3 regions of the Buttiauxella sp. BIGb0471 genome follow, and region 3 is predicted to be linked to each of the others. Evidence: predicted binding sites of a transcription regulator. Region 3 holds the regulator's gene; each other region holds the start of a gene.
What was found. Region 3 encodes sigma-54, which starts transcription at its own class of promoters, with help from an activator protein. Its sites were predicted from a motif close to GTTGGCACANNTTTCGCTNT; they were not measured.

Region 1 (2,277 bases), on a different contig from region 3:
CGCATCAATATCCGGACGCCATTTCGCTTTCAAACTGAGCGACATTTCAAAACCGGCATCCTGCAAACGGGTGGAAAGACGGTCTACCGCGCCGCCGCTCCAGCCGTGGGAGCCGAAGGCGCTGCCGCGTTTATTGCGAAAACGCAGCCCGGTCATCTCCTCTACCAGACCGGCAATTTTTGGCATCATCACGTTATTCATCGTGGATGTTCCGGCCAGCACGCCTTTGGAGCGGAACACGTTCGTCAGAACTTCGTTTTTATCATGGCGGGCGACATTGAAAATTTTCACCGCTACACGTGGGTCAACTTCAGTAATGCCTTGCGCAATCGCATCAGCCATCATGCGGGTGTTGTTGGACATGGTGTCATAGAAAATCGTGATGCGATCTTCCTGATAATCGGCCGCCCACTTCAAATAGAGTTCCACAATTTGCGTTGGGTTGTCGCGCCACACCACGCCATGGGATGTCGCAATCATATCCACAGGCAGATTGAAGCCGAGGATTTCAGTGATTTTCGGCGTCACCAGGCGGCTGAACGGGGTAAGAATGTTGGCGTAATAACGTTGGCATTGTTCGAACAATTCACCCTGATCAACTTCATCATTAAACAGATGTTCATCACAGTAATGCTGACCAAAGGCATCGTTACTGAATAGCACCGCATCGCCCGTCATGTAGGTCATCATGCTGTCTGGCCAATGCAACATGGGGGTTTCAACGAAGATGAGTTGCTTGCCGTTGCCGATATCCAGACTGTCACCGGTTTTTACCACATTGAAATTCCATTCAGGATGATGGTGATGCCCGTTGATAGAGTCCACGCCGTTAGCAGTACAGTAAATTGGCGTGTTCGGTATCCGCGACATCAGCTCAGTCAGTGCGCCTGCGTGGTCTTCTTCCGCATGGTTAATGATGATGTAATCAAGCGTATTCAGGTCAATTTCAGCCGCCAGATTTTGCACAAATTCGCGGCTGAACTTGTGGTCAACGGTATCAATCAGCACGGTTTTTTCTTCACGAATCAGGTAGCTGTTATAGCTGCTGCCTTTCAGTGTTTTATATTCGGTACCATGAAAATCACGCACTTCCCAGTCACGTTGACCTACCCATTGGATGTTGTTTTTAACCTGAATCGCCATTGAAAATACCCTCAAAAAGAATTAAAAAATGATGCTCGTATTTGATGTATTACAATCGGCGTGCCAACTTTTTAATTGTTTGATTTTTATTATTATTTATAAACACCTTTAAAATTTCATTGTCATAAAGACAGTCATTAAAATTGTCTTTATGACAATAGCTTTGTCATTTTGACCATTACGCGGTAACTTTAATCTTTCCCAATCTGGAGCCGCTAATGAGCTTGTCTATTACTTCCCTTGCCAATATCGCCATCGACCTGCAAAGCGGCATTTCTCACCAGGATCGTTTTGCCCGTTTGATTCGCACTTTGCGCCAGCTTTTAGAGGGTGATGCCACGGCATTATTGCGTTACGAAGCGCGGCAGTTTCGCCCGCTGGCGATTGATGGACTGGCGCAGGATGTGCTCGGCCGGCGTTTTGATTTGGACGCACATCCGCGCCTTGAGGCGATTGCTCGCGCGGGTGATGTGGTGCGTTTTCCGGCGGATAGCGAATTACCTGACCCTTACGATGGGCTGATTCCCGACCATACAGATTTAAAAGTGCATGCTTGCCTTGGGCTGCCGCTGTTTGCCGATCAAAATTTGATTGGTGCGTTAACGGTTGACGGTATGGACCCGCTGCAATTCGACCATTTCAGTGATGAAGAGTTACGGTTAATTAGCGTGCTCGCTGCGGGAGCACTGAATAACGCGTTGCTGATGGAACAACTTGAAAATCAAACTCCTGCTGCGACGAGCGCCCCCATCAGCACGAAAAGCAGCAGCGCTGAAATGGTTGGTTTATCTGCGGGAATGTTGCAACTCAAGAAAGAGATCGAAATCGTTGCTGGCTCTGATTTGAATGTGCTGATCACCGGGGAAACTGGCGTTGGGAAAGAGCTGGTGGCGCGTGCTATTCACAGTGGCTCGGCGCGTGCGGCGAATCCACTGGTGTATCTCAACTGTGCGGCACTACCGGAAAGCGTGGCGGAAAGTGAATTATTCGGTCATGTAAAAGGGGCGTTTACCGGAGCCATTCATCATCGAACCGGCAAGTTTGAAATGGCAGACAACGGCACGCTGTTCCTGGATGAAATCGGCGAGTTGCCATTAACGCTACAGGCGAAATTGCTGCGGGTATTACAATATG
Region 2 (2,277 bases), on a different contig from region 3:
GCAGTGTTCAGCAATGGCTGGCACACGAGAACGATCCGCGTCTGACGGAGATCGTCAGCAATCTGGAAGCACTAGTGAAGCAGGAGCGCGTGTAATGAGCGAGTCGGTGGTGTTTTGCCAGCTTAGCCGTAAGTTTGTCGATGAAAACGACAACACACCGAGTGATGCGCAACAGGTGGTTTATTACAGTCTGGCAATCGGCCACCATCTCGGCGTTATCGACTGCCTGAAAGAGAATTTAGTCTGTTCATTTGAGCCTTACAAAGCGTGGATTGCCACGCTTGAAGAGGGCAGCGAAGCGCGGCGCAAAATGGAAGGCGTGCCGCGTTACGGTGAAATCGTTATCGACCAGAGCCATGTCGTTTTACTGGCGAAAGCGTTCGATGCCGCAAAACCAACTCAAACTGAACAGCAGCAAGAATGGAGCCAGGAATTGCTCGATATGCTGCAAGCTATTCAACAAGAGCCCGCTATTTATTTGATGGTTCGGAGGCGTTATGACTAATGTTTTGCTGTGCGTCGGCAACACCATGATGGGTGACGATGGCGCTGGCCCATTACTTGCCGAGAAATGCCAGGCCGCCCCACAAGGCGACTGGATTGTTATCGACGGCGGCACCGCTCCTGAAAATGATGTGTTCGCGATTCGTGAATTGCGCCCGGATAGATTGCTGCTGGTCGATGCGACGGATATGGGCCTGAATCCAGGTGAAATCCGTATTATCGACCCGGACGATATCGCCGAAATGTTTATGATGACCACCCACAACATGCCACTCAACTACCTGATTGATCAGTTGAAAGAAGATGTTGGCGAGGTGATTTTCTTAGGTATTCAACCCGATATTGTCGGTTTCTACTACCCAATGACCGACGCGGTAAAAGCGGCGGTTGAGACGGTATATCAAAGCCTGGCTGGCTGGGAAGGAAAAGGCGGTTTCGCGGATTTGGAAGCGCCAGAGTTCGAGTAATCGTTGCCGGATGACGCTGCGCTTATCCGGCCTACGAGTTTTGTTGATTGGGTAAGCGTTAGCGAAACACACCACGAATTTTGTAGGTCGGATAAGCGTTAGCGTCATCCGACAATCCCCTAAACATCCATCTGTCATCTGCCCAAATGACATCGTCAAATGTGTCGATGTCACTGTCATCCCTTCCCCGATCAATGCACAACCCCTTGAATCACGCTAGTTTCAAAGTTGGCACACTTTATGTATGTCTATCGCCGACTTATAAAAACAGGAGTCTCTGATGAACCGCTTCATCATTGCTGATTCAAGCAAATGTATTGGCTGTCGCACTTGCGAAGTGGCCTGTGTCGTGTCCCACCAGGAAGCGCAGGATTGCGCGGCATTAACACCGCAAACTTTCCTGCCACGTATTCACGTGATTAAAGGCGTGAATGTCTCTACCGCGACGATGTGCCGCCAGTGCGAAGACGCACCGTGTGCCAACGTCTGCCCTAACGGCGCTATCAGCCGCGAGCATGGGTTTGTGAATGTGATGCAAGAACGCTGCATCGGATGCAAAACTTGTGTGGTTGCTTGCCCGTACGGCGCAATGGAAGTGGTTGTTCGTCCGGTGGTGCGCAACAGCGGCGCGGGTCTTAACGTGATGGCCGAAAAAGCCGAAGCGAATAAATGCGACCTATGCCACACCCGCGCATCAGGCCCGGCCTGTATGGAAGCCTGTCCAACTAACGCCATTATCTGCGTTGATCGCAACAAACTTGAACAAATGAGTGCCGAAAAACGCCGTCGTGCTGCGTTTGATGCCACTTCATCTTTGATTTTCTAATTACACTGAATTCACTTTTAACAGGTCTGTTACTGATGAAAAAAATTACCAGCGTATGCCCTTATTGTGGCGCAGGCTGCAAACTGAAACTGGTTGTTGAGAAGAACAAAATCATCCGTGCTGAAGCGGCTGATGGCGTGACTAACCAAAATGAACTCTGCCTGAAAGGCTATTACGGCTGGGATTTTCTCAATGACACTAAGCTGCTCACACCGCGTCTGACGCAGCCGATGATTCGTTACGAAAAAGGCGGAAAACTCCAGCCAGTGAGCTGGGAAGAAGCCATTAGCTATACCGCGAAACGACTGAAAGCGATTAAAGAACAATATGGCCCGCGCTCAATTATGACCACGGGTTCTTCGCGCGGTACGGGTAACGAAACCAACTATGTGATGCAGAAGTTTGCACGCGGCGTGCTGCATACCAACAACGTCGACTGCTGTGCGCGTGTTTGCCACGGGCCGTCGGTTGCGGGTTTGC
Region 3 (2,277 bases):
AAGTGTTGCGTCGGCAATATGCGTGACTTTTTCCACTTTTAACACAATATAGACTTGGTTAATCCTATCGAAGTACTGCTCCAGTTTGGCAAACTTCGTGCTCACAAAATCGCGCAGTGCGTCAGTGATTTCGACGTTTTGTCCTGTAATGTTGAGCTGCATAGTGTCTTCCTTATCGGTTAAGTCACACCAGTTGTTTACGCTGGTTTGACGGTGGTATGGATAAAGACTCTCGGTACTTCGCAACAGTGCGGCGTGCCACCATGATCCCCTGATCCGATAGCATAGTCGTTAACTTGCTATCACTCAGCGGTTTCGCAGGGTTTTCCGCAGCAATTAATTTCTTCACCAAAGCCCGAATAGCCGTGGAGGAGGCTTCACCGCCGCCCTCGGTATTGACATGACTTGAGAAGAAATACTTCAATTCAAAAATGCCTCGCGGACTGTGCAAATACTTTTGCGTGGTCACGCGGGAAATGGTGGATTCGTGCATTTCGACCACTTGGGCGATATCAGCAAGAACCATCGGTTTCATATGCTCTGCACCGAACTCAAAAAAGCCTTGTTGCTGTTCAACGATGCAGCGGCTAACCCGCAGCAAGGTATCATTGCGGCTTTCAAGGCTTTTGATCAGCCACTTCGCTTCTTGCAGGTTACTGCGAATAAATTGTGAGTCGCTGTCATTGCGGGCATTGGTGCCCATAGCAGCGTACTGTTGATTTATTTTTAGACGTGGGATGCTGTCGGCGTTGAGTTCTACCGTCCAGCGGCCCTGAGTTTTTTTGACCAACACATCAGGGATGACATACTCTGGTTCGCTGGTCTGAATGGACTGGCCCGGACGCGGATCAAGCGACTGAATCAGGCACATTGCCTCTTTCAGTACTTCTTCTTTCAGGCGCGTGACGCGCATCAGGCTGCGGAAATCATGGTTGGCGAGCAAGTCGAGATGTTCGCTAACAATCACGCGAGCTTCGGTTAACCAGGGTGTTTCCCGCGCGAATTGTGAAAGCTGTATCAGGAGGCAATCACGAAGGTCGCGTGCGGCGACGCCGACAGGATCGAAGCGTTGCACGCGTTTGAGCACCGCTTCCACTTCGTCGAGGGTGATTTCTTCATCGCCCATGCTTTCGAGAATTTCATCCAGCGAAACGGTCAGATAGCCCATTTCGTCAACGGCATCAACAATAGACGTTGCAATAGCGGTGTCGGTATCAGAAAACGGGGTGAGATCGACCTGCCACATCAGGTAATCCTGGAGTGACTGGGTAGTTTCTCCCTGATAAACCGGTAACTCGTCATCAATATAGTCAGTTCCGGTTCCCGATGGTGTACCTGCGGTGTAAATTTCGTCCCAGCTGGTATCCAACGGTAACTCGTCGGGCATCTCTTTTTGTTCGAGCGCCTCACGAGTATCTAACGCTTCATTTTCACGAACTTCCTGAGTTTCAATTTCTTCATGCAGATCGGTTTGCTCAAGCAGTGGGTTACTTTCCAGTGCTTGCTGAAGTTCCTGCTGTAATTCTAACGTCGACAGCTGCAACAGACGAATTGCCTGCTGTAACTGTGGCGTCATAGCAAGTTGTTGGCTGAGCCGTAATTGCAAACCTTGCTTCATATTCAGAGCGAACTTCCTCAGGTGTAATCGTTAATTATTCCTACCCTATCAGAGTCTGAACTCTTCGCCCAGATACACGCGTTTAACATGCTCGTCTTCCAGGATCTCAGCTGGAGTGCCGTGGGCGATTAAATGGCCCTGGCTTACGATGTAAGCGCGTTCACATACGGCTAACGTTTCGCGTACGTTATGGTCAGTTATCAGCACCCCAAGCCCGCTGTCGCGTAAATGCTCGATGATTCGCTTGATGTCGATAACGGAAATTGGGTCAACACCTGCAAAAGGTTCATCCAAAAGAATAAATTTTGGATTTGCTGCCAATGCGCGAGCAATTTCAACACGGCGACGCTCACCACCGGACAAAGATTGCCCGAGGCTATTACGCAAATGCTCAATGTGGAACTCTTCCATTAGCTCATTGGCGCGGTCTTCACGCTGCTCGGTAGAAAGATCATCACGGATTTGCAGCACGGCCATTAAGTTATCGAACACGCTTAAACGGCGGAAAATAGACGCTTCTTGAGGCAAGTACCCAATGCCACGTCGTGCACGTGCATGAAGCGGCAGCAGGCTGATGTCTTCATCATCAATAATAATGTTGCCCGCATCACGCGGAACAATACCGACCACCATATAAAAAGTGGTGGTTTTCCCTGCAC

Region 1: the regulator sigma-54 is predicted to act here: its motif matches at 1,192-1,211, upstream of norV (anaerobic nitric oxide reductase flavorubredoxin).
Region 2: the regulator sigma-54 is predicted to act here: its motif matches at 1,199-1,218, upstream of hydN (electron transport protein HydN).

The regions. Positions count from the first base shown of each region.
Region 1 is NZ_JANUEU010000005.1:180,287-182,563, forward strand. It holds gene norV (anaerobic nitric oxide reductase flavorubredoxin) at 1-1,143, opposite strand, end outside; gene norR (nitric oxide reductase transcriptional regulator NorR) at 1,362-2,277, shown strand, end outside.
Region 2 is NZ_JANUEU010000004.1:227,065-229,341, forward strand. It holds gene M2371_RS14905 (NADH-quinone oxidoreductase subunit B family protein) at 1-95, shown strand, start outside; gene M2371_RS14910 (formate hydrogenlyase maturation HycH family protein) at 95-505, shown strand; gene hycI (hydrogenase maturation peptidase HycI) at 498-971, shown strand; gene hydN (electron transport protein HydN) at 1,252-1,797, shown strand; gene fdhF (formate dehydrogenase subunit alpha) at 1,833-2,277, shown strand, end outside.
Region 3 is NZ_JANUEU010000003.1:608,091-610,367, reverse strand. It holds gene hpf (ribosome hibernation promoting factor) at 1-162, opposite strand, end outside; gene rpoN (RNA polymerase factor sigma-54) at 185-1,618, opposite strand; gene lptB (LPS export ABC transporter ATP-binding protein) at 1,667-2,277, opposite strand, start outside.